Polymorphobacter megasporae: one gene and its partner. The protein of the gene in region 2 interacts with the protein of the main gene of each other region in a pairwise test. Links are inferred from orthologs where the notes say so. Each region holds a gene or a part of one and is shown on either strand. Other genes may lie near its edges.

Evidence for each region.
Region 1: the proteins of KTC28_RS00590 (region 2) and def interact in binary tests that used the Escherichia coli proteins (3 or more experiments, as listed by UniProt). The link is inferred for Polymorphobacter megasporae from one-to-one orthologs.

Annotation. Positions count from the first base shown.
Region 1 is NZ_CP081848.1:3,781,568-3,796,261, forward strand. What follows is about bases 7,926-10,805. They hold def (peptide deformylase), read right to left. Parts: upstream 9,700-10,805; coding sequence 9,151-9,699; downstream 7,926-9,150. Other genes in these bases: purF (amidophosphoribosyltransferase), read left to right, coding at 7,926-8,285; KTC28_RS17630 (SDR family NAD(P)-dependent oxidoreductase), read left to right, coding at 8,437-9,138; recR (recombination mediator RecR), read right to left, coding at 9,743-10,339; KTC28_RS17645 (competence protein CoiA family protein), read left to right, coding at 10,411-10,805. Outside these bases: KTC28_RS17595 (3-hydroxyacyl-CoA dehydrogenase NAD-binding domain-containing protein), read right to left, coding at 1-1,479; KTC28_RS17600 (acetyl-CoA C-acetyltransferase), read right to left, coding at 1,586-2,797; KTC28_RS17605 (acyl-CoA dehydrogenase C-terminal domain-containing protein), read right to left, coding at 2,841-4,667; KTC28_RS17610 (MerR family transcriptional regulator), read right to left, coding at 4,667-5,131; KTC28_RS17615 (calcium:cation antiporter), read left to right, coding at 5,225-6,355; hisI (phosphoribosyl-AMP cyclohydrolase), read right to left, coding at 6,360-6,725; more of purF, read left to right, coding at 6,822-7,925; more of KTC28_RS17645, read left to right, coding at 10,806-11,436; fmt (methionyl-tRNA formyltransferase), read left to right, coding at 11,447-12,382; tRNA pseudouridine(38-40) synthase TruA, read left to right, coding at 12,379-13,149; KTC28_RS17660 (isopenicillin N synthase family dioxygenase), read right to left, coding at 13,407-14,330. UniProt on the Escherichia coli protein: Removes the formyl group from the N-terminal Met of newly synthesized proteins. Requires at least a dipeptide for an efficient rate of reaction. N-terminal L-methionine is a prerequisite for activity but the enzyme has broad specificity at other positions.
Region 2 is NZ_CP081848.1:112,363-127,172, forward strand. The notes cover bases 544-3,539. They hold KTC28_RS00590 (aspartate-semialdehyde dehydrogenase), read right to left. Parts: upstream 2,558-3,539; coding sequence 1,529-2,557; downstream 544-1,528. Other genes in these bases: KTC28_RS00580 (alpha/beta fold hydrolase), read right to left, coding at 544-546; KTC28_RS00585 (outer membrane protein), read right to left, coding at 626-1,285; KTC28_RS00595 (pyridoxal phosphate-dependent decarboxylase family protein), read left to right, coding at 2,681-3,539. Outside these bases: more of KTC28_RS00580, read right to left, coding at 1-543; more of KTC28_RS00595, read left to right, coding at 3,540-4,054; leuB (3-isopropylmalate dehydrogenase), read right to left, coding at 4,051-5,118; KTC28_RS00605 (BLUF domain-containing protein), read right to left, coding at 5,188-5,589; leuD (3-isopropylmalate dehydratase small subunit), read right to left, coding at 5,691-6,287; leuC (3-isopropylmalate dehydratase large subunit), read right to left, coding at 6,287-7,699; KTC28_RS00620 (phytoene desaturase family protein), read left to right, coding at 7,862-9,460; KTC28_RS00625 (S1/P1 nuclease), read left to right, coding at 9,493-10,326; KTC28_RS00630 (peroxiredoxin family protein), read left to right, coding at 10,376-10,936; KTC28_RS22605 (NF038122 family metalloprotease), read left to right, coding at 11,179-12,234; KTC28_RS00640 (hypothetical protein), read left to right, coding at 12,293-12,556; KTC28_RS00645 (acetyl-CoA C-acyltransferase), read right to left, coding at 12,563-13,744; ppa (inorganic diphosphatase), read left to right, coding at 13,826-14,374; KTC28_RS00655 (glycosyltransferase family protein), read right to left, coding at 14,422-14,810.

The DNA of each region.
Region 1 (14,694 bases), 3.7 Mb from region 2 along the record:
CTTGCGGATCGCCGCGACGAAATCGAGCGCCTTAGCGATCGCCTCGGGGCCGGTTTCCTTGCCGACGATGATCTCGACGAGCGGCATCTTCTCGACCGGCGAGAAGAAGTGGATCCCGATGAAGTTCGCCGGCTTCGACCAAGCCTCGGCGAGGCCGGTGATCGGCAGCGTCGAGGTGTTCGAACCGAAGATCGTGTCGGCACCGACGACCGCCTCGACGTGCTTGGTCACCTCGGCCTTGATCCCGCGATCCTCGAACACCGCCTCGATGATCAGGTCGCAACCCGCGAGGTTGGCGTAATCGGCGGTCGGGTGGATCCGCGCGAGCAACGCCTCCATCTTGGCCGGGTCGGTGCGCTTCTTCGCCAGCCGGTCGGCGGTGTACTGCTTGCCCTTCTCGGCAGCCGCTATGTCGCGGTCGAGCAGGACCACGTCGATCCCGGCCTGCGCGGCGACCATCGCCACGCCCGCGCCCATCAGCCCGGCACCGAGCATCGCGATCTTCTTCGGCGGCATTGCGGCCACGTTCTTCGGGCGGCGCGCACCCTTTTCAGCCGCCTGCTTCGAGACGAACAGCGAGCGGATCATGTTTCCTGCCTGCGGGTCGGAAACGACCTTCGCCATGTATTTGGACTCGACGCGAAGCGCGGTGTCCATCGGCAACTGCGTGCCCTCGTACACCGCCGACAGCATCGCGATCGGGGCGTTCATATTGTGATTGGTCTGCTTGGCCACCATCGCATTGCCCGCCATGAAAGTCTGGGCGAAGTTCGGGTTCATCGCGCCGACGCCGCCGGGGAACTTGAAGCTCTTCTCGTCCCACGGCTGGGTGAACTTGGTCGGGTTCGCCATGACCCACGCCTTCGCGTTGGCAACCACGTCGGCAGCGGGGGCAAGGGCGTGGACCACACCGAAGCCGAGCGCCTCTTGGGGGCTCATCGACTTGCCCTGGAGCAAATACATCAACGCCGGCTGGACGCCCATCAAGCGCGGCAGCCGCTGGGTTCCGCCCGCGCCGGGGAACAGCCCGACGAGGACTTCGGGCAGGCCGAGCTGGACCTTCGGGTTGTCGCTGCAGACGCGGTAGTGGCACGCGAGCGTCAGTTCGAGCCCGCCGCCGAGCGCGAGACCGTTGATCGCCGCTGCGACCGGCTTGCCGCATGTTTCGAGGCTGCGGAACAGCTGGTTCAAGCGGAAGACATTGTCGAACAGCTTGGCCATCCGCGATTTGCCGCCGTCGGAACGGGCACCGCCGACAAGCCCGCCCATCCCCTTGAGGTCGGCCCCGGCCATGAAGCCCGATGCCTTGCCGCTGGTGATGACGACGCCCTTGATCGCCGCATCGGACTTGATCGTCTCGATCGCGGCGGCGAGGTCGGTGGTGAAATCGGCGTTAATGACGTTCATCGACTGGCCGGGCAGGTCGATCGTCAGGGTCAGGATGCCGTCGGCGTCGAGGTCGTGGTGGAGCGTGGTCATGGCGATAGTCCCCAAATTTCTGCTGTCAGCTCCGCGAAAGCGGAGACCCAAGATCACCGACAGTGACTTTGGGTCCTCGCCTTCGCGGGGATGACACGCACCTAAATCAAATCCGCTCGATCACCGTCGCGGTGCCCATCCCGGCCCCGACGCACAGCGTCACCAGCGCGGTCGACTTGCCCGTCCGCTCGAGCTCGTCGAGCACCGTCCCAAGGATCATCGCCCCGGTCGCGCCCAGCGGGTGCCCCATCGCGATCGCGCCGCCGTTGACGTTTATCTTGTCGTGATCGATGTTGAGCGCCTGCATGTAGCGCAGGACGACGCTCGCGAACGCCTCGTTCAGCTCAAACAGGTCGATGTCGGCGACGGTCATGCCGAGGCGCTTGAGCAATTTCTCGGTCACCGGCGTCGGGCCGGTCAGCATGATCGCGGGCTCCGATCCGATCGACGCCATGCCGAGGATCTTCGCGCGCGGCTTGATGCCGTATTTCGCGCCCATGTCGCGGTTGCCGACGAGGACCGCTGCCGCACCGTCGACGATGCCGCTCGAATTGCCGCCGTGGTGGACGTGGAAGATCTTCTCGACCTCGGGGTACTTCTGCAGCGCGATCGCGTCGAAGCCGGGCATGCCCTCGCCGATCGCCTCGAATGCCGGGTTGAGGCCGCCGAGCGACTGCATGTCGGTGCCGGGGCGCATATGTTCGTCGCGGTCGAGGACGATCTCGCCGATCACGTCCTTGACGCCGATCACCGAGTTCTTGAAGCGGCCTTCGCTCCATGCGCGGGCAGCGCGCTTCTGGCTTTCGACCGCATAGGCGTCGACGTCGGCGCGGCTGAAGCCATACTTCGTCGCGATCAGGTCGGCACCAATGCCCTGCGGCATAAAATAGGTCTTGTAGGCGACCGCCGGATCCATCGGCCATGCGCCGCCGTCGGCCCCCATCGGCACGCGCGACATGCTCTCGACGCCGCCGCCGATCGCGAACATCGCCTCGCCCGAGATGACCTTGGCGGCGGCCATGTTGACCGCTTCGAGCCCGCTCGCGCAGAAGCGGTTGATCTGGACCCCCGCGACCGACTCGGCATAATCGGCGTTGAGGACTGCGGCGCGCGCGATGTCGCTGCCCTGCTCGCCGACCGGGGCGACGCAACCGAGAACGACGTCGTCGACGTCGGCGGTGTCGATGCCGGTACGGTCGCGGACGCTCTGGAGCACCTGCGTCGCGAGCTGGATCGGGGTGATCTCGTGGAGCTTGCCGTCCTTGCGGCCCTTGCCGCGCGGGGTACGGACCGCGTCGTAAATCAGTGCTTCGGCCATGGCTCGTCTCCCAAGGATTTTGTCGCAGCGTCTAGTGGGTCGATCAGAAAGCTTCGGCGGGCAGCGCCATCAGGCTCTCCGACCCCGCCTCGAGCTTGCGCCGCAGCGCGCCCGCGTCGGGGAAGAAGCGCTCGGCGAAATAGCGCGCGGTGATCAGCTTGTTCTCGTAGAAGGCGGCGTCGCTCGCGCCCGCGTCGAGCGCTGCGTGGCTTGCCTTCGCCATGATCAGCCACATCTGGCCGAGCGCGACGATGCCCATCAGGTGGAGATACGCGGTCGCCGCCGCCCCGGCGTTGTCGGGGTTCGACAGCCCATTCTGCATCAGCCACATCGTCGAGGCCTGGAGCTCGCCGCTGGCCTTCTCGAGCCCGCCCGCAATTTTTGCCAGCCGCTCGTCGCCCTTGGCGTCGGTGATGGTCTCTGCCAGCAGGCCCAGATAAGTCCGCAGCGCCCGGCCGCCGTTCATCCCGAGCTTGCGCCCGACGAGGTCCATCGCCTGGATACCGTTGGTGCCTTCGTAGATCTGGGCGATGCGGGCGTCACGGACGAACTGCTCCATGCCCCATTCGGCGATGTAGCCGTGGCCGCCATAGACCTGCTGCGACGCAGTTGCGATGTCATAGCCCTTGTCGGTGCAATAGCCCTTGATCACCGGCGTCAGCAGCCCGATCAGGTCGTCGGCGACCTGCCGTTCGTCGGGGGTCGCCGCCTTGTGTGCGAGGTCGACCTGGAGCGCCCCCCACAGGATCAGCGCACGCGCGCCCTCGTTGAACGCACGGCCGTCCATCAGCATCCGGCGGACGTCGGCGTGGACGATGATCGGATCGGCCTTGCTCGCGACGACGACGGGGCCGGGAGCCGGTGCGACGGTCGCTGAACCCGCGACGGTCAGCGCCTTGCCCTGAACGCGGTCGCGGGCATAGATCGCGGCGTTCTGGTAAGCGACTTCGCCCTGCGCGAGCCCCTGCACGCCGACGCCGAGCCGCGCGGCATTCATCATGATGAACATCGCGCGGAGGCCCTTGTTCTCCTCGCCGATCAGATAGCCGGTCGCGCCGTCGTAATTCATCACGCACGTCGAGTTGGCGTGGATGCCCATCTTGTGCTCGATCGAGCCGCACTTGACGCCGTTACGCGCGCCGAGTGCGCCGTCGTCGCCGACAATGAACTTGGGCACGATGAACAGGCTGATGCCCTTGACGTTGTCGGGCGCGCCGGTCGTCTTCGCCAGCACGAGGTGGATGATATTGTCCGACAGGTCGTGCTCGCCCGCCGAGATGAAGATCTTGGTGCCGGTGACGGCGTAGGTGCCGTCGGCCTGCGGCGCGGCGCGGGTGCGGATCAGCCCGAGGTCGGTTCCGCACTGCGGCTCGGTCAGGTTCATCGTGCCGGTCCAGCGGCCCTCGACCATCTTCGGCAGATATTTGCGCTTCTGCTCGTCGGACCCGACCGCGGCGATCGCCGCCTGCGCGCCGTCGTTGAGTCCGGGGTACATCGAGAACGCCATGTTCGCGCTCGACAGATATTCGGCGATCGCGGTGCCAACGACATGCGGCAGCCCCTGCCCGCCGTATTCGGGCGAGGCGACCAATGTCCCCCACCCGGCCTCGACGAACTGGTCGTACGCCGCCTTGAACCCGGCGGGCGTCGTCACCGATCCGTCGGCGTTGCGCGTGCAGCCCTGTTGATCACCGCTGAGATTGAGCGGCTGGAGGACGCCCTCGCAGAACTTCGCCCCTTCCTCGAGGATCGCCTGGACGACGTCGGGGGTGGCGTCGGCAAAGCCCGGCAGGTTCGAGTATTTCTCGAGGCCAACGACCGCGCTCAGCACGAACTGCGTGTCTTTGACCGGGGCGCGATAGCTAGGCATTAAATGTGGTTCTCGTGGTTGCCGAGCTCGCGCTCGCCGGATGGATTGGCGAGCTCGTCTTCGACCAGCGCACAAAATGATTGCAGTTCGTCGATCGTCGCGTCGATGTCTGCCTTTTGTTCGGCGAGCAGCGCGATCCGGTTACGGCATTTCTCGAGCGTCACCCGCCGCTGCTGCACCCGCCCGTCGCCAAGGTCGTACAGGTCGATCATCTCGCGGATTTCGGCAAGGCTGAAGCCGACGTTCTTCGCGCGCAGGATCCACGCCAGCCGGTTGCGGTCGCGCCGCGAATAGACGCGGTTCTGGCCATTCCGTGTCGGCGCGATCAGCCCCTGATCCTCGTAGAAGCGGATCGCCCGGGGCGTGACATTGAACCCCGTGCTAAGGTCGGTGATGGTAAACGTCTCCGCTCCGCACGGCGGCGGCGGCACGACGACATGGGCGAAAACCGGCGGTTCGATCATGGCCTTGATGTAGTTGACGTGCGCGTCAACCGCAAGGCGATATCGTCATCGTCGAGTTGCGCTGCCGTGTCTTACGCGGATAGGCTGGCGGGCATGCCAACCGATGCCGACCTGCCCGACCTGATCGTTCCATCCGACCTGAGGCGTGTCATCCCGATCTGGTCGTGGGCGGTCCCGGCGACGGCGTGGCTCTGCCTTTCCCTCATCACGCCGGCCGCCTTCGCGGGCTGGGGGGTCGCGGTGCTTGGCGCGGTCCTTTTCGCAACGGTGTTCGCCGCGGTTCATCACGCCGAGGTCATCGCGCACCGGATCGGCGAGCCATTCGGTACCCTTGTCCTCGCGCTCGCGGTGACGGTGATCGAGGTCGCGCTAATCGTCTCGATCATGCTGTCGGCGAAAGGCGCGGAATCGAGCCTAGCGCGCGACACGGTGTTCGCGGCGGTCATGCTGGCGTGCAACGGGGTGCTCGGCATCTGCCTGCTCGTCGCAGGCATCCGCTTCGGTGAACCGCTGTTCCGCGCCCGCGCCGCGTCGTCGTATCTCGCGGTGCTCGCCGTCCTCGCGACCGCCGCGCTGGTCCTGCCGGAGTTCACCCACACCGCGCCAGGTCCGGTCTACTCACCCGCGCAATTGGTGTTCGTCGCGATTGTCGCGGTCGTCCTCTACGGCGTCTTCCTGTTCGTCCAGACCGTTCGCCACCGCGATTATTTCCTCCCCGTCGGCGGCAACGTCACCCCCGACGCGCACGCGCCGCCGCCATCGGGTGCCGCGACCGGCGTTGCCGCACTGCTCCTGGTCGTGGCGCTCGGCGCGGTCGTCCTCCTCGCGAAGAAACTGTCGCCCGAGCTCGAGGCGGCGATGCGCGCGGCGCATGTCGCCCAGCCCGCCGCAGCGGTTGGCGTCATCGTCGCCGCGCTCGTCCTGCTGCCCGAGGCAGTGTCGGCGATCCGCGCGGCGCGGATCAACCGGCTCCAGACGAGCGTCAATCTCGCGCTCGGCTCGGCGCTGGCATCGATCGCGCTGACGATCCCGGCGGTCGCCGCTGTCGCCTTATGGACGGGACAGCCGCTCGAACTCGGGCTCGGCGACACCGGGCTGGTGTTCCTCGCGCTGACCTTCGTCGTGACGACGATGACGCTGAGCAGCGGCCGGGCGACGGTCCTGCAGGGCGCGGTCCACCTGACAATCCTCGCGCTGTTCCTGTTCCTCGTGATCGTCCCCTGACGCCTCAGTCTCGCGCCAGCGACCCGTCGCCGGTCACGGCGCGGTAGAAGCACGACCGCTCCCCGGTATGGCACGCCGGTCCTGCCGGGGTCACGCGCAGCCACAAGGCGTCCTGGTCGCAGTCGATCCGCAGCTCGACCACCGCCTGCGTGTTGCCCGACGTCGCGCCCTTGTGCCAGATCTCCTGCCGCGACCGGCTCCAGTAATGCGCCTCTCCCGTGGCGAGCGTCGCGGCGAGCGCGGTCGCGTTCATATGCGCGACCATCAGGACTTCACCCGTCGCGGCGTCGGTCGTCACCGTCTGGATCAGCCCGCGATCGTCCCATCGCGGATCGAGGGTTGTTCCGGTTTCGCGGCTCGCGTCGCTCAATTCGTTGCTCCTGTGGCACTTTAGTGACGGCGAAGGGGAGACAGATGCGCCACTCGGTCCTATATGCGCCGCAAGTTGCCGCCCTGGGGAGTCCCGATGGACGACTTTACGACCGACCCTTTCGACGGTGACCATCTCCACGAGGAATGCGGGGTTATCGGCGTTTATGGCGCCGAGGGCGCGGCGGCGTTGTGCGCGCTGGGCCTCCATGCGCTCCAGCATCGCGGGCAGGAAGCCGCCGGCATCACCAGCTTCGACAGCAAGGACTTCCACACCCATCGCGCGATGGGGCATGTCGCCGGCAACTTCGACTCCGACGACGTCATCGCCCGGCTCAAGGGTGAGGTCGCGATCGGCCACAACCGCTACGCCACGACCGGCGAGACTGCGCTGCGCAACGTCCAGCCGCTGTTCGCTGAACTCGCCTCGGGCGGGTTCGCGATCTGTCACAACGGCAACATCTCGAACGCGGTCAAGCTGCGCAAGGACCTCGTCCGGCGCGGGTCGATCTTCCAGTCGACGAGCGACACCGAGGTCATCATTCACCTCGTCGCCACCAGCACCTACCGTACGCTGCTCGACAAGTTCATCGACGCATTGAAGCAGGTCGAGGGTGCCTACTCGCTGCTGTGCCTGACCGGCGAGGGCATGATCGCCTGCCGCGACCCCCTCGGCGTCCGCCCGCTCGTCCTCGGCCGGCTCAACGACGCGTACATCCTCGCCTCGGAGACCGTCGCGCTCGATGTCGTTGGCGCGACCTTCCTGCGCTCGGTCGAACCCGGCGAGCTGATCGTCATCACCGCGCGCGGCCTGCGCTCGCTCCGCCCGTTCGGTGTCACCCGCCCCCGCCCGTGCATTTTCGAGCACGTCTATTTCTCGCGCCCCGATTCGGTCGTCGACGGGCGCAGCGTCTATCAGGTCCGCAAGCAGATTGGCGTCGAGCTGGCGCGCGAAAGCCCGTGCGTCGCCGACATGGTCGTCCCCGTCCCCGACTCGGGAACTCCCGCGGCAATTGGATTTGCCCAGGCAGCGGGCATCCCGTTCGAGCTCGGTATCATCCGCTCGCACTACGTCGGGCGGACATTCATTCAGCCCGGCGACCAGATCCGCAACCTCGGCGTCAAGCTCAAGCATAATGCCAACCGCGCGCTGATCGACGGCAAGAAGATCGTCCTGATCGACGACTCGATCGTCCGCGGCACGACCAGCCTCAAGATCGTCCAGATGCTCCGCGATGCCGGGGCCGAGGAAGTCCATATGCGGATCGCTTCGCCGCCGACGCGGCACAGCTGCTATTACGGCGTCGACACCCCCGAACGCTCGAAGCTGCTCGCCGCCAACATGGACGTCGAGCGGATGCGTGAATACATCAAGGTCGACAGCCTCGCCTTCCTGTCGATCGACGGGCTGTACCGCGCGCTCGGCGAAGACATGCGCGACGACTCGGCCCCGCAGCACTGCGACGCGTGTTTCACCGGCGATTACCCGACCCGGCTGACCGACCAGGAGGACATCGAGGTGCCCGACCAACTCTCGATGCTGGCGGAGCGGATGATCTGACCGTCTTCCCCTCCCCTTCAGGGGAGGGGCGAGAGACGTCGCGCTTGCGACGGCCCGGGGGTGGGGCCTTCGTTGCTGCAGACGAAATCGGCCGCGCCCTCGTTCCCCACCCCCGGCCCCTCCCCTGAAGGGGAGGGGAGGAGAAAGCTAAATGACCACCCTCACCGGCAAACTCGCGCTTGTCACCGGCGCATCGCGCGGGATCGGCGCCGCCACCGCCGAGGCACTCGCGGCCGCGGGCGCGCATGTGATCCTGACCGCGCGGACCGAAGCTGGGTTGATCGAGGTCGACGACCGGATCCACGCGGCAGGCGGAAGCGCGACGATCGCCCCGTTCGACCTGACCGATGGCGATGCGGTCGACCGGCTCGCGGCGGCGCTCCACGCGCGGTGGGGCAAGCTCGATATGCTCATCCTCAACGCGGCGACCCTCGGCACCCTAACCCCGGTGCCGCATATTTCGCCCAAGGATTTCGACTTCGTCGTCGCGATCAACCTCACCGCAAACTGGCGGCTGATCCGGGCGTTCGACCCGTTGCTCCGCGCGAGCGATGCCGGGCGGCTGGTGACGTTGACCTCGTCGGTGGCGACGACTCCGCGCGCCTATTGGGGCACCTATGCCGCGACCAAGGCCGCGCTCGATAGCCTCGTGCTGACGTATGGCGAGGAAGTCCGCAACGTCAGCGCGGTGCGTGTCGCGATCGTCGACCCCGGCGCGACGGCGACGACGATGCGGGCGCGCGCCTTCCCGGGCGAGGACCAGACGACGCTCAAGCCGCCCTCAGCGGTCGCGGATATGCTCGTCGGGCTGCTCGCGACCGACTTCGCCACCGGCAGCCGCCACCGGGCTTAGGATCGAGAGCGACTAAGCCGCGATCTTGCCGCGCTTCGCCTTGGTCAGCTTCTTGACGATCATGTCGCGCTTGAGCTTCGACAGATGGTCGAAGAACAGGATGCCCTCGAGGTGATCCATCTCGTGCTGGAGGCACGTCGCCATCAGCCCGTCGAGTTCCTCCTCGTGCGCGACGCCGTCGTAATCGAGCCACTTTACGCGAACCTGCAGCGGACGCGCGACATCGCCGTACAGCTCGGGCACCGACAGGCAGCCCTCGTTGTACAGGCCGATCTCGTCGGACTCCCAGACGATCTCGGGATTGACGAAATATTGCGGGCTGCGGACGTCGGCAGGCTCGACACCCTCCTCGACGACTTCGCCGGGCCGCTGGAGGTCGATCACCAGCACGCGCTTCGGCACGCCGACCTGAATTGCGGCGAGCCCGATACCCGGCGCGTCGTACATCGTCTCGAGCATGTCATCCATCAGAGCGCGCAAGGCATCGTCGACCACGGCGACAGGTTCGGAGATGACGCGGAGGCGCGGGTCGGGGGCTTCGATGATCGGCATGATTGTCATGGCGCTGAAATAGGATCGAGCGGCCAGCCGGTCAAGAATCGCGCTATTGCACCGGACGCCGCGCCCGCAACGCCTGCGCCAGCGTCCCCTCGTCGAGATAATCGAGCTCACCGCCGACCGGCATGCCGTGGGCCAACTGCGTCACCCGCACCGGCAGGCTGGCGAGCCGGTCGGCGATGAAGTGCATCGTCGTCTGCCCCTCGAGCGTGACGTTCATCGCCAGCACGACCTCGTCGATCCCGCCGCCGGCGACCCGCCCGACGAGCGCGTCGATGCTGAGGTCCTCGGGGCGCACGCCGTCGAGCGCCGACAGCCGGCCGCCGAGGACGTGGTAACGCCCCGGGAACAGCCGCGCCCGGTCGAGCGCCCACAGGTCGGCAACCTCCTCGACGACGCACAGGCTGGTCTGGTCGCGGCGCGGGTCGGTGCAGACCGAGCACGGGTCGCGCGTGTCGACGTTGCCGCAGATCGAGCACGTCGCCAGCCGCGCCTCGACCGTCGTCAGCGCGGCGATCAGCGGGACCAGCGCGGTTTCGCGGCGCTTCAGCAGGTGGAGCACCGCGCGCCGAGCCGAACGCGGGCCGAGCCCCGGCAGGCGGGCGAGCGCCTGAGTCAACGCGTCGATTTCGGGAGCGGCCATCGCTAACCGATATGGCGGGGGACGTGCGGTCCGGCAACTCTCGACGTCGCGCCGCAGGTCGTTACGGTGGCATGATGCCGCTCCGCTGCCTCGACGATGCCGATCGCAGCCTCGATGCAGTGGCGTTGTCCCCCCTGGAGTGGGCGGCGCTGACCGCAACCAACCGCCATGTCCGGCACCTGCGGATGCACTGTTGCGGGTCGCCGGTTGCGCTGAAGACGTCGCGCCTCGGCACGCGCTTCTTTGCGCATTTCGCACTTGGCGGCTGCGCTTCGGGGGACGAGTCGCCCGAACATCTTCACCTCAAGGCGCTGGCGATCACCGCTGCGCGCGCTGCCGGGTGGACCGCTGAAGCCGAGGTTTCGGGAACCACTTCCGGCGGTGAGCCGTGGCGCGCCGACGTGCTGGCGACGCGGGGGAAGCATCGCGTCGCAGTCGAGGTCCAATGGTCGGGGCAGGCCGACGACGAGACCGCGCGACGACAGGCGCGCTACGCCGCGAGCGGGGTCCGCGCCTTGTGGCTGTTCCGGCGACCTGGCTTCGCGATCGACCCCGACGTCCCCGCGGTTCGGGTTCGCGGCACGCTGGCGGCGGGACTGACGGTACAGGGCTTGCCAGTTGCGGACTTCCTCGCGGCGGTGTTCGACCGGCGGCTCAAGTTCGGCATCCCGAGCAGGGTCGCCGCGAAGATCGTGGTCGGCGGGATCGTCGTCACTTGTTACGGCCTGCGATGCGGCGCGTTCAACCGCGCGGTCGAGCGCGTCGTCGTCAGCGCCGGGACCAACGACTGCCACATGGCGCTGTCGCACCTTAGTGACCATTTAGGCCCGAGAGCGGCCGTTCTCGCGACTCTGCCCCGCGACAAGCAGCGCGGGCCGATCCGATTGAGGACATTGCAGGGGCGGACCTATCTCGCCAACACTTGCTTCTCCTGCGGCCTGCCATTCGGCGAGGCCTATCTCACCGATCTCAACAGCCGCTGGACGATCGCCAGTACGACGATCGTTATCGACAAGGCTTGGGCGGCATCCATCGCTGCGGTCCATGAGTTCGATCCCGTCTGGTCGGTGGTTGCGCGCGACCCCGCCTTCGCCTAGCCCCACGCCGATGCGGATCGCTTTCATGGGAACCCCGGCGTTCGCCGTGCCCGCGCTCGACGCGCTCGTTGCGGCGGGGCACGACGTCGTTGCGGTCTATACTCAGCCGCCGCGCCCGGCGCAGCGCGGCAGGGCGGTGACGCGCTCGCCGGTCCACCTCCGAGCCGAGGCGCTGGGGATTCCGGTCCTGACCCCGGTCAACTTCAAGGACGATGCCGACCGTGCAGCGTTCGCGGCGCTCGATCTCGACCTCGCCGTGGTCGCCGCCTACGGGTTGATCCTGCCGCAGGCGGTTCTCGATGCGCCGCGCTGTGGATGCCTCAACATCCATGCATCGCTGCTGCCGCGCTGGCGGGGTGCCGCGCCGATCCAACGCGCGATCCTCGCCGGTGACGAGGCGACCGGCGTGACGATCATGGGCATGGAGCGCGGGCTCGACACCGGGCCGATGCTCCTCGTCGAGGCGACCCCGGTCGACCGCAAGACCGCCGGCGAGCTGACCGCCGAGCTTGCCGCGATCGGTGCCCGGCTGATCGTCGACGCGCTCGCCCGGCTCGATGCGCTGGCGCCGATCGTCCAGCCCGAGGGCGCGACCTACGCCGCCAAGATCGACAAGGCCGAGGCGCGACTCGACCTGACGCTCCCCGCCGCCGCAGTCGAGCGCGGCATCCGAGCATTCAACCCCTTCCCCGGCGCGTTCATCGAGATCGGCGGCGAGCGGCTCAAGCTCCTTGCGGCGGACGTGGTCCACGGCGACGGCCCTCCCGGTACGATCCTCGACGACCGGCTAACGATCGCCTGCGGCACCGGGGCGATCCGCCCGACTCTTGTTCAACGCGCGGGCAAGCCGGCGATGGCGGCGGCGGCGCTGCTCAACGGTTGGCCAGTCGCGCCGGGAACGGCGCTTGGGGGCTGGCCGCTCCCCACCGGCACCCGGCTCGGATGACCCGCTTCCGGCTGACCGTCGAATATGACGGCGCCCCGTTCATGGGCTGGCAGCGCCAGCACCACGGCCCGAGCGTCCAGGGCGCGATAGAGGCGGCAATCCTCAAGACGACGGGCGAGACCGTCGTCGTTACCGGCTGCGGCCGGACCGACGCCGGCGTCCATGCCGAAGGCCAGGTCGCGCATGTCGATGTCGAGCGGGCGATCGACGCCTTCCGGTTGATGGAGGCAGTGAACGCCCACCTCCGGCCGCTGCCCGTCGCGATCGTCGCGTGCGAAGTCGCCGACCCCGCGTTCCACGCGCGCTTCGACTGCATCGGGCGCAGCTACCGCTACCGTATCGTCAACCGCCGCGCGCCGCTGGTGCTCGACCGCGGGCGGGCGTGGCAGGTCGCGGTCCCGCTCGACGCGGCGGCGATGCACGACGCGGCACAACTGCTCGTCGGGCGGCATGACTTCACCACCTTCCGCTCGGTCCGCTGCCAGGCGCGGTCACCGGTCAAGACGCTCGACCTGCTGATGGTCGAACGCGACGGACCGGTCATCACGATCGCGGCGGCGGCGCGGTCTTTCCTCCACCATCAGGTCCGGTCAATGGTCGGATGCCTGCGGCTCGTTGGCGAAGGCCGCTGGTCGGCGGGCGACCTTGCTGCGGCATTGGCGGCACGCAACCGCCTCGCACTTGGGGTTAACGCGCCCCCCGAAGGGCTAACTTTCGTCGCCGCCACCTACGCCAAAGTGTCGGCTGACTTTACACCCGAGCGGTAAAGTTCGAACGCCATTGCACGACTCCAGTGACTTACCCACCAGTCAACAACTGGCATGACCTTTGCTTGATGGTTAACGATGGAGCCGCTCCGCCGATGGGTCCATGTCCTTGGGAGACCCGTGTTGCATAACCGACCGAGCCGCGGTTTCGCCCGAATGAACCTCGTGTGGGTTCTGGGGATCGCAGCGGGTGTCGTCGCCGGTGGGGTCGTCGCGTACGGCGTAATGAGCAGCAACGCCGAGGTCGCGTCCTCGCGCTAGATCAACCCGATTTCGCGAAGCCGCTGCCGCAGGAAGGCGTCGGCAGTGATCGGCTCAACCCCCTCCCCACCCAGCGGCTCGATCAGATAGTCGGGCCGGAAGTGCAGGAAGAACGGCGTCGAATAGCGCGCGACGCGGGCCCGCTCGGGAGCTGGATTGACCACCCGGTGCGTCGTCGACGGCAGCGCCCCGCCGGTCAGCCGGTCGAGCATGTCGCCGATGTTGCAGACCAGAGTCCCCGCGGGAGCCTCGATGTCGCGCCACACCCCCGTGCGGTCGAGCAGTTGCAGCCCAGCCTCGTCGGCTCCGAGCAACAGCGTGATGACGTTGATATCCTCGTGCGCCCCCGCGCGGACCGCCGCCGGGGTGCCGGTCACCGGCGGATAATGCAGCAGCCGCAGGATCGAATTGCCATCATGGGTCGGACCTTCGAAGAAGTCCGCCGCGAGCCCGAGGTGGAGCGCGATCGCGCGGAGGACGCGGCCGCCAGCGGTGTCGAGAGCGGCGAACAGCGCAGCGACGGCGGGGTGGAAGTCGGGGACCTCGCTCGGCCAGACGTTATCGGGCATCGTCGCCCGGAGCGGGTCGCCGGGGGGCAGGTCGCGCCCCATGTGCCAGAATTCCTTGAGATCCGAGGCGCTCGCGCCCTTGGCGGTCTCGATGCCGAACGGCGTCAGGCCGCGCTGCCCGCCGCCGCCGGGGATGTGGTAGCGCCGCTTGACCGGCTCGGGCAGTGCGAAGAACGCCTTGGTAGCGGCAAGCGCGCGGTCGATCAGCGCGGCATCGATGCCGTGGTCGGACACGACCGCGAACCCGGTCCGACCGAAGGCGTCGCCGAATGCCGCTGCGGCCGCTGCCGGGTCGGTCTCGACGAGGCTGAGCGGGATCGGCGCGATGTCGGCGGTCGTTCCAGGGGTCACGGCGGCGTTCCTGTCGGGCGGTAGCGGGAGAGGGACTTGAACCCCCGACCCCAGGATTATGATTCCCGTGCTCTAACCAGCTGAGCTACCCCGCCCGGCCCGACCCGACGTGCGGGAGGCGCGATATAGTCGCGAGAGCCCCTGCGGGTCAATGCCGGGTCGCGGAGCGCTAAGTTCAAAATAAGTTCACACAAAAGCATGTGTTTTCGCGTCGCCCTTTCTGCAGGACGCGAGACGATTGTGCACCGATGAGAAAGAACAGGTGCCGCCCAGTGGCGACTCGGCAAACGTATCGTAAACCGCCGCCTGTAGGACAGCGAATACGTCGCCGATTGCCGCCGCCGGATGCAGCCGCTACCACCCT
Region 2 (14,810 bases):
CGCCTCACCGTCGATCTTGTTGGTCTTCATGAACTGGACCGCGAGCCAGCCGGGGGTGCCGCGCGCGAAGCTGTCGGGCTCGGCGATGACGTTTAGGAACCAGCCGGTCCGCCGGTTCGACTCGATCAACCCGGCGAGGCCCATCCCGGCGAGGACCACGCGGCGCGGACGCATCCCACGAACCATCAAGCGCACCGCGGTCCGGCTGCCGAGCGAATAGCCGCCGAGGTCGAAGTCGGTCAGCCCGAGGTGCGCGACGAGCGCCTCGACATCGCGCGACAGGACGTCGACCGGGTACGCAGCGGCGTCGTGCGGCTTGGCACTCAGCCCGTGCCCGCGGAAATCGGGCATGATGACACGGAACCCGGCGGCGGCGATCGTCGCGGCGGTGCCGAACCTGATCCAGTTGGTAACCGCGTCGCTGAACAGCCCGTGGAGCAGGACGACGGGCCGCCCCTCCCCGACCTCGCGCCATACGATCGCCTGCCCGTCGAACGAAGCAAAGGTCTGCGCCGGCACGGCGGTCTTGGTCGGGTCATTGCTCATGCGCGTTCGATACGCTCCGGCTTGGACACCGGCAATCGAAGCGTGCCGGGGCAGGATCTCCCTGCCCCGGCGTGGTCGACTAGAAGTGGAAGTTCAGCCCTGCCGTCACAGCGTTGCGGCGGTAATTGCTGGTGACGTTGCCCTCGTTGGCGAACGAGGCGTCGTACAGGTTGCGCGTGCCGTATTCCGAGTAGTTATACTCGACCCGGGCCGTCACCGCGCGGGCGATCGCCTGCTCGTAGCCGACGCCGACGGTGTAGCCGTCACGGTTCTCGACATCGTATCCGGTGCCGTTTCCGGTGTCGAAGCGCGCGTTCGAATAGCCGCCGCGGACGTAGACCAGCCCGCCGGGATTGACGAGATAACCAAGGCGGCCGGTTCCGTTGAAGGTCCGTCCGACGCGCAGATCGTAGATGTTGTTATAGCCGTCGTACGACCGGCCATCGCCGGTCCGCCCGGTCGCGCTCGCCTCGACACCGAGGACGAAGTGCGGGCTCAGACGGTAGTCGTAGCCGATCTGTCCGCCATAGGCGAAACCCGACGTCCGGTCGCGCGCGCGGTAGAACGAGCCGTCGGCGGTCGCGAGCCCGAGCCGCTGCTCATCCTGCTGCCAGCCGCCCTGGATACCGATGTACGGCCCGTTGAACGCCTGCGTCGGCTCGCTGACGACCGAACCGACCTGGGCCGATGCCGACGCAGCGGCCAACGCCGCAGATGCGGCGAAAATGAATTTCATCATAAGGAGGGAACCTCTTAAGCTAATTACCGGTGAAAACGCGCCGGTACCCGGAGCAGCCTCGCACGGCGCAATTGCAGCCGATTAGCGAAGCCGTCACCAAAACGTCTTACGCAATAAAAGGAGCCAAACCCTTGGCGGGATTGTCATTCCGCCCGCGATTCAAGCGGGCGGAATCGTCAAGCGGCGACAAGCGGCTGCCTTGCCCCGGGCCCGAACGGGCGAAACGAACGCTGCGGGACGGGTCTAAGCCGCCTTTTTCAGGTGCCGCCGCCCGAGCAGCTCGGCGATCTGGACCGCGTTGAGCGCCGCACCCTTGCGGAGATTATCCGCGACGCACCACAGCTGCAGGCCGTATTCGACGGTCGGATCCTTGCGGACGCGGCTGACGTAGGTCGCATATTCGCCGACGCATTCGAGCGGGGTGATGTAGCCGCCGTCTTCGCGCTTATCGACGAGCATGACGCCGGGGGCCTCGCGCAGGATCGCCTGCGCCTGTGCCGCCGACAACGGCCGCTCGAACTCGATCGAGATCGCTTCGGAGTGACCGACAAAGACCGGCACGCGGACGCACGTCGCGGCGACCTTGATGTCCTGCCCCATGATCTTCGCGGTTTCGGCGACCATCTTCCATTCTTCCTTGGTCTGGCCGTCGGGCATGAAGACGTCGATGTGCGGGATGACGTTGAAGGCGATCTGCTTGGTGAACTTCGAATGCGTCTTGGGGTCGCCGACGAAGACCGCGCGGGTCTGTTCGAACAGCTCGTCCATCCCCGCCTTGCCCGCGCCCGAAACCGACTGGTAGGTCGCGACGACGACGCGCTTGATCGTCGCCGCCTCGTGGAGCGGCTGGAGCGCGACGACCATCTGTGCAGTCGAACAGTTCGGGTTCGCGATGATATTGCGCTTGGTGTAGCCGTCGATCGCGGTCGGGTTGACCTCGGGCACGATCAGCGGGACGTCGCGCTCCATGCGGAACAGCGACGAATTGTCGATGACCACGCACCCGGCGGCGGCGGCGATCGGGGCGTATTGCGCCGCCGGGCCCGACCCTGCCGCGAACAGCGCGATGTCATAGCCGGAGAAGTCGAAATGCTCGAGGTTCTGCACCTTGAGCGTGCGCCCGTCCTCGCCGAAATCGATGATGTCGCCCTGGCTGCGCCCGCTCGCGAGCGCAGCGATTTCCTTGATCGGAAACTGCCGCTCGGCAAGGATGTTGAGCATCTCGCGCCCGACGCTCCCGGTCGCGCCGACGACGGCGACGTTGTAGGCCATTCGTGTTCTCCTGTGGGTGCGCGACTTAGCGACGCGCAGGCAGATCGGCAAGTCGAGCGCGGAAACCGGAAAGCGCCAGACCGCAGCGCCCAGCCGTGCGATACGCCTCCGGGGGAGACTTTGATGACCGATCAGACGATGACGATCCGCGCGCTCGACGCTGCCGCCACCGCGGCCAAGGCGTATGTCACCGGACTCGATGCCGCTCCCGTCGCGGCAACGGTGAGCCTCGCCGACCTCCGCGCCCGGCTCGACATCGGGCTGGGCGATACCGGAACCGCTGCGGACGAGGTGATCACGGACCTTGTTGCCGCCGTCGAGGGCGGGATTACCGGCAGCGCTGGCGGTCGGTTTTTCGCCTGGGTCATCGGCGGCACCCTCCCCTCGGCGCTCGCCGCCGACTGGCTTGCCGCGACATGGGACCAGAATGCCGGCCTGACAGCGTGCAGCCCGGCCGCGTCGGCGGTCGAGGAGATCGCTGGGAATTGGCTCAAGGACGTGCTGGGCCTACCGGCAGCGGCGTCGTTCGCGCTGACCAGCGGTTGCCAGATGGCGCATGCGACCTGCCTTGCGGCGGCGCGCCACCGGCTGCTCGCCGGCCGCGGCTGGGACGTCGAGGCCGACGGTCTCGCCGGGGGGCCGCCGATCATGGTGATCGCGAACGACCAGCGGCATTTGTCGATCGATCGCGCGCTGCGGCTGCTCGGGATCGGCACGAAGGCGCTCTTGCCTGTCGCAACCGGCGACGACGGGCGGATCCTGCTGACCGCATTCGACGCCGCTCTCGCCGCCGCGGGCGACCGCCCGGTGATCGTCGCGCTCAATGCCGCCGACCTCAACATCGGGTCGTGCGACGACTTCGCCACGCTGATCCCACGCGCCAAGGCGGCCGGCGCGTGGGTCCATGTCGACGGCGCGTTCGGCTTGTGGGCGAAGGCGTCGCCACGGCACCGCGCGGTCGTCGACGGGGTCGAACGCGCCGACAGCTGGGCGACCGACGCGCACAAATGGCTCAACATCCCGTACGACTGCGGAATCGCCGTCGTTGCCGACGCCCCCGCGCACCGCGCCGCGATGACGGTATCGGCGAGCTACATGCCGGTCGGCGGCGATGCACGCGAGGCGGTCGACTGGAACCCCGAATGGAGCCGCCGGGCACGCGGTTTCGTCGTCTATGCGGCGCTGCGTGAGTTGGGGCGCGACGGCATCACAGCGCTCGTCGACCGCTGCTGCGCGCATGCCGCGACGCTGGCGCACGGCATCGCCGCGCTCCCCGGCGCGCGGCTGATCGGCGGCCCCGGGCTCAATCAGGCGCTGATCTCGTTCGGCGACGCGACCGATGCCGTCATCGCCCGGATCAACGCGAGCGGCGAGGCGATGTTCGGGGCGACGACGTGGCGCGGCCAGCGCGCGATGCGGATCTGCGTGATTAACTGGCGAACGACCGACGCCGATATCGCACGCGCGATTGCCGCGGTCGCGGCGGCGCTCGACTAGAGGTGCGCGAGGACCGCGTCGGCCATCGCGGCGGTTGCCAGCGTCCCGCCGATGTCGCGCGTCCGCGCACCGCCATCGAGCGCCGCTGCGACCGCCGCTTCGACCGCGTCGGCGAGATCGGGCCGCCCGAGCGAGTAGCGCAGCCCCATCGCGAGGCTGAGGATCGACGCACACGGGTTCGCCACCCCCTGCCCGGCAATGTCGGGCGCGCTGCCGTGGATCGGCTCGTACAGCCCCGGCGTCCCCGCCTCGCCCAGCGCCGCCGATGGCAGCATGCCGAGCGATCCCGTCAGCATCGCCGCCGCGTCGGACAGGATATCGCCGAACAGATTGTCGGTGAGAATGATGTCGAACTGCTTCGGCGCCTTGACCAGCTGCATCGCGGCGTTGTCGGCGAGGATATGCGTCAGGTCGATGTGCGGATAGTCGGCGTCGCGGAGCGCCTGCACCTCCTCACGCCACAACAGCCCCGCTTCCATCACGTTCGCCTTTTCGGCCGAAGCGACCCGGCGACTCCGGTGCTTGGCGAGGTCGAAGGCGACCCGTGCGACGCGGCGGATTTCAGACGACGTATAGACGTGGGTGTTGACGCCGCGGCGCTCGCCATTGCCGAGATCCTCGATCCCGCGCGGCTCGCCGAAATAGACCCCGCCGGTGAGTTCGCGGACGAACAGGATGTCGAGCCCGTCGACGATCTCGCGCTTGAGGCTCGACGCGTCGGCGAGCGCGGCGAAACATTTCGCCGGGCGCAGGTTGGCGAAGACGTTCATCCCCGCGCGCAGTGCCAGCAGCCCTGCCTCGGGACGCTTGTCGTACGCCTGCTTTGCCCATTGCGGCCCGCCGACCGCGCCCATCAGCACCGCGTCGGACGCCTTTGCCTGCGCGAGCGTCTCTGCGGTCAGCGGCACGCCGTCGGCATCGATCGCCGCGCCGCCGAAGCGCGCAGTCGCCGTCGTCACGTCGAGGCCGTGATGCGTGTTGAGCCGGTCGACGACGCGCGCGGCCTGCGCGGTGACTTCGGGGCCGATCCCGTCGCCGGGGAGGAGGAGCAGGGTCTTGGTCATCGTGCCCCCGTAGCCGAGGCGACGGCGCTTCGCCAAGCCGGACGCGCGCCGTCCGGACTTAATTGCGCCTTAGCCGATACATTTCGCGAGGCCCCCGATCGCCGTGCGATACGCGTCCGACGACGGATCGCATTCGGCGAGCAGGTTCATGATCGTCCCAGCGCTGGTGCCGCCCCCGACGAATGCCATCGACCACGCCCCGAACGACCGCGCGCCGACCGACTGACGCGACATGATATGGATGCCGGAGTGGCGCCGATCGGTCGTGATTGTGGCAAGCATCGGATCGACGTCGCTCGCGGCGCCCTCCAGGATTTGCACGAATCGCCCGGAATTAAAGGCCAGGACGCCGGTAATCTTCCGCTTTGCGTTGTTAATCAGCGATTTCTCGACGATTTCGGCGAGCGTAATGAAAAAAGTCGACGAGCCGTCGTCGACGATGCTGGTACTGCGATAGGCGAGCTGAATCATGCCATGATGACTCCATCAGCGTCGTTCGCAAGTCAACTACATATGTTACTTACACGTAATGAAAATTATTCAGAATAGGATTTTGAGGACTTGTCGATCTGTTAACGCGTTGCTGCCCCCGCGAGCCACGGGCGCTCGCTCGCCAGCCGCGCCTCGTAGCGCGCGATCGCCGGGGCCATCGTCAGCGTCAGGCCGATCTCGTCCTGCCCCGACAGCAGGGCGGCCTTGCGGAACGGGTCGACGGCGAAGGTGAAGCGGTCCTGATAGCCGGTCGTGACGACCTGGTTTTCGAGGTCGACGGTGATGTCGGCATCGGCGGCGACGACCATCAGCCGGTCGATCTGCTCCTGCGGCAGTTCGACCAGCACCAGTCCGTTCTTGTACGAATTGCCGCTGAAGATATCGGCGAAGCTCGGTGCGATGACGACGCGGAAGCCCATGTCGGCGAGCGCCCATGGCGCGTGTTCGCGGCTCGACCCGCAGCCGAAGTTGTCGCCCGCGATCAGGATCGGCGCGCCCGTGTTGCGGGCCGAGTCGAAGATGTTGCCGGGGTCGCTGCGGATGACGTCGAACGCCCCCGCGCCGAGCCCCGACCGCGTCACGGTCTTGAGAAAGCGCGACGGGATGATGACGTCGGTGTCGACATTCTCCGCGCCGAACGGGACGGCGATACCGGTGACGGTGTGGAACGGTTGCATCAGCCCATCAACTCGCGGACGTCGGTGAGATGGCCGGTGACCGCCGCCGCCGCCGCCATCGCGGGCGACAACAGATGCGTCCGTGCGCCGGGACCCTGGCGGCCGACGAAGTTGCGGTTGCTCGTCGAGGCGCAGCGCTCACCCGCCGGGACCTTGTCGGGGTTCATGCCGAGGCACATCGAGCAGCCGGGCGCGCGCCAGTCGAACCCCGCCTCGATGAAGATGCGGTCGAGCCCCTCGGCTTCGGCCTGAAGCTTGACCAGCCCCGACCCCGGCACGACGAGCGCCTGGCGGATGCCGCTGGCGACGTGACGCCCCTTTGCGACCGCGGCGGCGGCGCGAAGGTCCTCGATCCGGCTGTTGGTGCAGCTGCCGATGAAGATATTCTCGACGACGACATCCTCGAGCCGTGTCCCCGCCGCGAGGCCCATGTAATCGAGCGACTTCGCCGCGGCGAGGCGCTTGCCGGCGTCGGCGAAGCTGTCGGGTGACGGGACGACCCCGGTGATCGCGACGACGTCCTCGGGGCTCGTCCCCCACGTTACCAGCGGCGCGATCGCTTCGCCGTCGATGACGACGACGCGGTCGTAGGCGGCGCCGCGATCACTCGGCAGCGTCCGCCAATACGCGACGGCGGCGTCCCACGCGGCTCCGGTCGGCGACCGCGGGCGGCCGCGCAGATACTCGAACACCTTGGCGTCGGGGGCGACGAGCCCGGCGCGCGCACCCGCCTCGATCGCCATGTTGCACACCGTCATCCGGCCCTCGATGCTCAGCGCGTCGATGACCTCGCCGGTATATTCGATGACCGACCCGGTCCCCCCGGCAGTGCCGAGCGCGCCGACGATCGCCAGCGCGACGTCCTTCGCCGAAATCGAGAAGCCGAGCGTTCCGGTGACGCGGACCTCCATCGAGCTCGACTGCTTGAGCAGGAGCGTCTGGGTGGCGAAGACGTGCTCGACCTCGCTCGTGCCGATGCCGAATGCCAATGCCCCGAGCGCGCCATGCGTCGCGGTGTGGCTGTCGCCGCAGACGAGGGTCGTGCCGGGCAAGGTGAACCCCTGCTCGGGCCCGATGACGTGGACGATGCCCTGCGCGGCGGCGTTCAATTCGATCAGCTCGACCCCGAACTCGGCGCAATTGGCGGTCAGCGTTTCGACCTGCAACGCCGACTGCGGGTCGACGATCGGCTCGAACCGGTGGTTGGTCGGGACATTATGATCGGGCACCGCGAGCGTCAGGTCGGGGCGATGGACCGCGCGCCCGGCAAGCCGGAGTCCCTCGAATGCCTGCGGGGTCGTCACCTCGTGGATCAGATGGCGGTCGATCCAGATCAGCGCGGTGCCGTCGTCGCGCTGTTCGACGACATGGTCGTCCCAGATCTTGGCATACAGGGTGCGGGGGGTTGTCATCGGCGATGGGGTACGAAGGTGCGGCGTTAGGGTCAACTCCACGCGCCGTCATCGCTTCAATCAACCTGTCATCCCCGCGAAAGCGAGGACCCAAGGTCACCGCCGGTCGTGACTATGGGTCCCCGCTTTCGCGGGGATGACAGTATTGTGTAGGAGCGTGTGATGCTCGATGCAGTCATCATCGGCGGCGGCCACAACGGCCTCGTCGCCGCTTTCTACCTCGCCCGCGCTGGGATGAAGGTGCGCGTCGTCGAGGCGCGCGGGGTCGTCGGCGGCGCGGCGGTGACCGAGGAGTTCGCCCCCGGCTTCCGCAATTCGGTCGCGAGCTACACCGTCAGCCTGCTCCGCCCGAAGATCGTCGCCGACATGGACCTGCCGGCGCACGGCTACCGCGTGGTTTCGCGCGACCTTGCGAACTTCCTGCCGTTGCCCGGCAGCAACCATCTCAAGGTCGGCGGCGGGCTGGCGCGGACGCAGGCCGAGTTCGCGCGCTTCTCCGCCGCCGACGCCGCCGCCCTCCCCGCTTACTACGCCGCGCTCGAAGCCGTCGCCGACGTCCTCCGCCACCTCGCGCTGACCACCCCGCCGAACGCGGGCGGCGGCTTGCGCGCGCTGTTGGCAATGGCAGCACAAGGGCGCGGGGCGGCGCGGCTGGGGATCGAGGCGCAGCGCGATGTCCTCGCACTGTTTACCCAGAGTGCGCGGCAATTCCTCGACGGCTGGTTCGAGAGCGCCCCGGTCAAAGCGGCCTTCGGCTTCGATGCGGTCGTCGGCAACTACGCCAGCCCCGACACGCCGGGGTCGGCGTACGTCCTGCTTCACCACGTCTTCGGCGAGGTCAACGGCGTCAAGGGCGCGTGGGGCCACGCGGTCGGCGGGATGGGGGCGATCACCCAGGCGATGGCCGCGGCGTGCACGGACGCCGGGGTCGAGATCGTCCTCGACGCTCCGGTCGCGCGGGTGCTGACGAGCGGCGGCCGTGCGACCGGGGTCCGCCTGGTGTCGGGCGAGGAGATCGCGGCGAAGATCGTCGTCGCCAACGTCACCCCGAAACTGCTGTTCGAAAAGCTCGTCGACCCTGCCGACCTGACCCCCGCCTTCCGCCGCCGCATCGCCGGAACGCGCTACGGCTCGGGCAGCTTCCGGATGAACGTCGCGCTGCGCGAACTGCCCGACTTCACCACGCTCCCCGGCCCCGGCGAGCACCACCGCAGCGGCATCATCATCGCGCCGAGCCTCGACTATATGGACCGCGCCTTCACCGACGCCCGGGCGCACGGCTGGTCGCGCGAACCGATCGTCGAGATGACGATCCCGTCGACGGTCGATCCGGGACTCGCGCCGCCGGGGATGCACGTCGCCAGCCTGTTCGCACAGCAGTTCGCCCCGGTCCTGCCCGATGGCCGGAGCTGGGACGACGAGCGCGCCGCCGCCGCCGACTCGATCATCGACACCGTGACCAAGGCCGCGCCGAACTTCCGCGCCAGCATCATCGCGTCGACCGCGCTGTCGCCGCCCGACCTCGAGCGCAAGTTCGGGCTGACCGGCGGTGACATCTTCCATGGCAGCATGGGGATGGACCAACTCTGGTCGGCGCGCCCGGTCCTCGGCAACGCGAGCTACCGCGCGCCGGTCCGCGGGCTGTACCTGTGCGGCGCGGGCAGCCACCCCGGCGGCGGCGTCACCGGCGCCCCGGGGCACAATGCCGCGCACGAGATCCTCGCCGACCGGCGCTGGTGGCGCGCGCGCTGGCCGTCTTGAAACTGCAACAGCGCGGGTGCAACGGAAGCGGCATGCGTATCTTGCTTGCCGCTGCCATCGCCCTTCTCCCCACGCCCGCATTCGCGTGGGGCAAGACCGGGCACCGTGTCATCGGCGCGATCGCCGAGCGGATGATCAGCCATCGCGCGCGCAACGGCGTCCGTGCGATCCTCGGCACCGAGAGCATCGCCGAAGCGTCGGCGTGGCCCGACTTCGAACGCTCGAACCCCGACGCCTTCTGGCAGAAGGAGGCGGGGCCGTTGCATTATGTCACCGTTCCCGCCGGCAAGACCTATGCCGAGGTCGGGGCACCTCCCGAAGGCGACGCCGTCACCGCGCTCAAGCGCTTCGCCGCAACGGTCCGCGACCGCAACGCGCCGCTCGCCGACCGGCAGCTCGCGCTGCGCTTCATCATTCACATCGTCGGCGACCTCCACCAGCCGCTCCACGCGGGCAACGGCACCGACAAGGGCGGCAACGACGTCAAGGTCATCTTCCAGCGCGAGCCGACCAACCTCCACGCGGTGTGGGATTCGCGGCTGATCGACCAGGAGCAGCTGTCGTACACCGAGATGGCCAACTGGCTGAACGCGCGCATCACCCGCGCCGATCGCGCGAAATGGCGCGATCCGAACCCGCTGACATGGATCGGCGAGTCCGCCGCGATCCGCGACCGCATCTATCCTGAAGCGCCCAAGTCGGACGCCGGAAAGCCCGACGCCGGGAAACCGGGCGAGCCGATCAAGCTCGGCTTCGACTATATCTATGCGTGGACCCCGACCCGCGACCTCCGCCTCGAACAAGGCGGGGTTCGGCTGGCGGCGTATCTCGACTGGGTCTTCGCCCGGCATCCGGCGCAACTGTAACCCGCACGCAGTCGAGCACGAAGAACTCCGGTCCACCGGAGGGTTACCCATGCGCCTGCTCACGCCGATCACCGCGATCGTTGCCGTCCTCGCCGCGATGCCGGCAATCGCTGGCATCGACATCGGCCCTGCGGTTGGAGCCATGGCGCCGTCGCTTGCAGCAACGGTCGTCGATTCCGCGGGTAAGCCGGAGTCGCTCGCGTCGGTCCGCGGCAAGCGTGGCACCGTCCTAATGTTTTTCCGCTCGGCGAAGTGGTGCCCGTATTGCCAGCACCAGTTGATCGAGTTCAAGGCCGCCGCCGCACCGCTCGCGCAACGCGGCTACACGCTCGTCGCGATCAGCTACGACGCGCCCGACACGCTGACCGGCTTCGCCGCGAAGCAGGACATCGGCTTCACCCTTTTGTCCGACCCGGGATCGAAGACGATCGACGCGTGGAAGCTGCGCGACCCGCAATACGCCCCCGATAGCTTCGCCTTCGGCGTGCCGCGCCCGGCGATCTTCGTCATCGACACCAAGGGCGTGATCCGCGCCAAGCTTGCTGAGGACGGCTACAAAATTCGCCCATCGGTCGAAGCGGTTCTCGCCGCTGTCGACACGGTCAAATAGGGTCGACCCGCTCGGTCACCTGCCGTCCTTACGGGCTGACTACCCCGCCTAGCTCTACCACCCGCTCATGCGACGATAGGTCGCAATAGTCGCCATTCGGTATTACTATGTTGCTAATATAACACATAAATTAAGGTTATTAAGGCGAAACCACCTTTCGATTGTACGGTATAACGTTTCATTTCAGTGTCGTGACAGTCGCGGATCACGGGCAACCCGCGGCTAAACAGGGGTCACTGAACATGAAGATACACCGACAAACTCTGCTTGCGGCTGCCATTCTCGGCAGCCTGGCGGCGACGAGCGCGTCCGCCTTGACGATCAATCTGATCAATACCGGCGGCGTCGAAGACGGCACCGCAGCCTACACTGGCTTTCGCGCCGCCGCGAATTACTGGGAGTCGATGTTCAGCGACAACGTCACGCTGACCTTCAACGTCGGCTTCACGTCGATCGGGTTCGCGTCGACCACGCTCGGTTCGACGTCGAGCGCATCGAGCAGCAAGACGACTGCCGCTTGGAAGACCGCGCTGACCGCCGACGCGACCACCGCGCTCGATGCCAGTGTCGTCGCGAACCTGCCGAATTTCTCGAGCACGACCGTCGTCCTCAACAACACCGTCGAGAAGGCGCTCGGCCTTTACACCGGGTTGCCCACCACGATCGACGCGACGATCAAGTTCAACAGCGCGCGGCCGTTCGATTTCGATACGCGCAATGGCTTCGCCACGGTGTCGTCGGACTTCGTCGCCGTCGCGGTCCACGAGATGGGTCACGCGCTCGGCTTCACCAGCGCGGTCGGCACCAACACCACGCTCAACTCGCGTCCGACCAACATCGATATGTTCCGCTACAAGGACGGCGCCTGGAACAACACGTGGGGCGGCAAGCCGTACTTCTCGATCGACGGCGGCGCGACCGAGTTCGAAGGCAATGCCGGTTTCTCGGCCGGGCCGGACGGCTATCAGACGTCGCATTGGCGTGAAGGTGCGCGAATCCATGACGGCGTCCATTGCACCGTACTGCTGGAACCGCAGGTCGGCATCCTCGATCCGACCGGCGGCCTGTGCCAGGAAGGCATCGTTACCAGCCAGGACCTTGCGATCTTCGACGCGATGGGCTGGAACCTGACGACGAATATTCTGGCCAATCCCAATTACCAGATGAAGAGCTCGCAGATCCTGCAGAACTATCTCAACACCGTTCCCGAACCGTCGACGTGGGCGCTGTTGATCGCCGGCTTCGGCTTTGTCGGTGCCGCGATGCGTCGCCGCGTAGCCACGGCAGTTACGGCCTGACCTTGTCGCCGCCGGTCCTCGGACCGGCGGCGTCTTTTCGCGAAAACGGGGAAGATCAATGCTGACGGTATCGACCGCACTCGTTCTTGTCGCGCTGACGCTGCCGCAGCAGCGCAGCCTCGACCGGACATTCGTCTGCCCCGAAAAGCTCGCCGACGACACGGCGCGGCTGACTGCGATCACGCGCTACATGGATGATTATGCGCGGCTCGACCCGGCGGCGACGGTCAACGACCGGCTGGCCTACCGCGACAAACTGCTGGCGAAGCACCATTGCGCACCCGACGGCGACAAGGCGCAGTACACCTTCCCGCAGACCTGAGCCGCGTCAGGCCAGTTCGACCGCCACCGCCGTCGCCTCGCCGCCGCCGATGCACAGCGCGGCGACGCCCTTGCGCCCGCCGGTCCGCTGCAACGCCGCGATCAGCGTCGCGATGATCCGCGCGCCGCTTGCGCCGATCGGGTGGCCGAGCGCGGTCGCGCCGCCGTGGACGTTGAGCCTGTCGCGCGGAATACCGAGGTCGCGCATCGCGATCATTGCGACGACGGCAAACGCCTCGTTGACCTCGAACAGGTCGACGTCGGCGACGCTCCAGCCCGCCTTATCCAGAACCCTCTGCACCGCGGGGACGGGGGCGGTGGTGAACTTGCCGGGTTCGTGCGCGTGCGCGGCGTGGGCGACGAGCCGTGCGACCGGGGTCAGGCCGTGGGCGAGCGCGACGCTCTCGCGGGTCAGAACCAGCGCCGCCGCGCCGTCGGAGATCGATGAGGCGTTCGCCGCTGTGATCGTCCCGTCCTTGGCAAAGGCGGGCTTGAGCGCGGGAATCTTCGCCGGTTGCGCCTTGCCGGGCTGCTCGTCGGTGTCGACCGTCACAGGGCCGGCGCGCGACGGCACGACGACCGCGACGATCTCGCCGGCAAACGCTCCGGAGTCGATCGCGGCAGTGGCGCGGCGAAGCGATTCGAGGGCGTAGTCGTCCTGCTCAACGCGGGTGAACTGATAATCGCGGGCGCTGTCCTCGGCGAACGATCCCATCAGCTTGCCGGGATCATAGGCGTCCTCGAGCCCGTCGAGGTACATCGAGTCCTTGATCGCGTCGTGGCCGATCCGCGCTCCCGCGCGGTGCTTAGTCAGCAGGTACGGCGCATTCGACATGCTCTCCATGCCACCCGCGACGACGATGTCGGCCGAGCCGCTGGCGAGCGCGTCGTGCGCCATGATCGTCGCCTGCATGCCGCTGCCGCACATCTTGTTGACCGTCGTCGCTGTGACCCCGAGCGGGAGCCCCGCGCCAATCGCCGCCTGCCGTGCCGGCGCCTGGCCGAGCCCGGCGGGGAGGACGCAGCCCATGATGATCTGGTCGACCGCCGCGCCATCGACACCCGAGCGCTCGACTGCCGCACGGACCGCGGTGCTGCCAAGCACGGTCGCACTGACCCCGCTCAACGCCCCCTGGAACCCGCCCATCGGCGTGCGGGCATAGGATAGAATAACAACGGGATCGGTCATGCGGCAAATTCCACTGGACGGTGACAAGCGTCATGTCGGCACGCTATGGCGGCGCGTCAATCACTCAGCCAGGGAACACCCGTGGATATCTCAAAGATCCCGACCGGCCGCGCGCCGCCGTACGACATCAACGCGATCATCGAAGTGCCGATGGGCGGCGAGCCGGTGAAGTACGAAATGGACAAGGCGAGCGGCGCGCTGTTCGTCGACCGCTTTCTCCACACCGCGATGTTCTACCCGGGCAATTACGGCTTCATCCCGCACACGCTGTCGGCCGACGGCGACCCGATCGACGTTCTCGTCGTCGGACAGACCCCGCTCGTGCCCGGAGCGGTCTGCCGCGTCCGTCCGATCGGCGCGCTGGTCATGGAAGACGAAGGCGGCGGCGACGAGAAATTGATCGCGGTCCCGGTCGATGCGCTCCACCCGTTCTACGCCAACATCAAGAGCCCGCACGACCTGCCCCCGACACTGATGGAGCAGATCGCGCACTTCTTCGAGCATTACAAAGACCTCGAAAAGGGCAAGTGGGTGACGATCGGCGAGTGGAAGGATGCCGACGGCGCCGTCGCACTGCTCAACGAGGCAATTGCACGGGCGGAGGAAGCCGGCGTTAAGTCAGCCGTCTAAGCCGCCCCTGACCCGTCGCCTGCGCAGGCGACGGGTCAGATCATCGCCTATTGCGGCGCGGCTTCGCCGGTCTCTTTCGGCTTTCTGTATAGCGCCCACAGCGTCGCGACGACATCGACCGCGAGGAAAACGCTCAGCGTATAGATCAGATAGCGGTAGCGCAGGATCGGCTGCACCAGCAGATACGGCAAAACGAGGATCGCCAACGCCGCGAGCAGATAGACGTACCGCCGGTTGCGCGCGATCTGCATCGGCAGCCCGCACAGCGCGAGCCATACCGCGACCGCGAGATAGGCGCCGCGCAGCGCCGCAGAGCGCGAGTTGACCGTTCCGAACGGGTTGAAGAACCACTCCGGCGGGAGGAAATATTCCCTCACATGGCGCGCCAGCAGGATTGCGGTGCCTTCGGGATGCCCAGTGATCCACGCCATCGTCT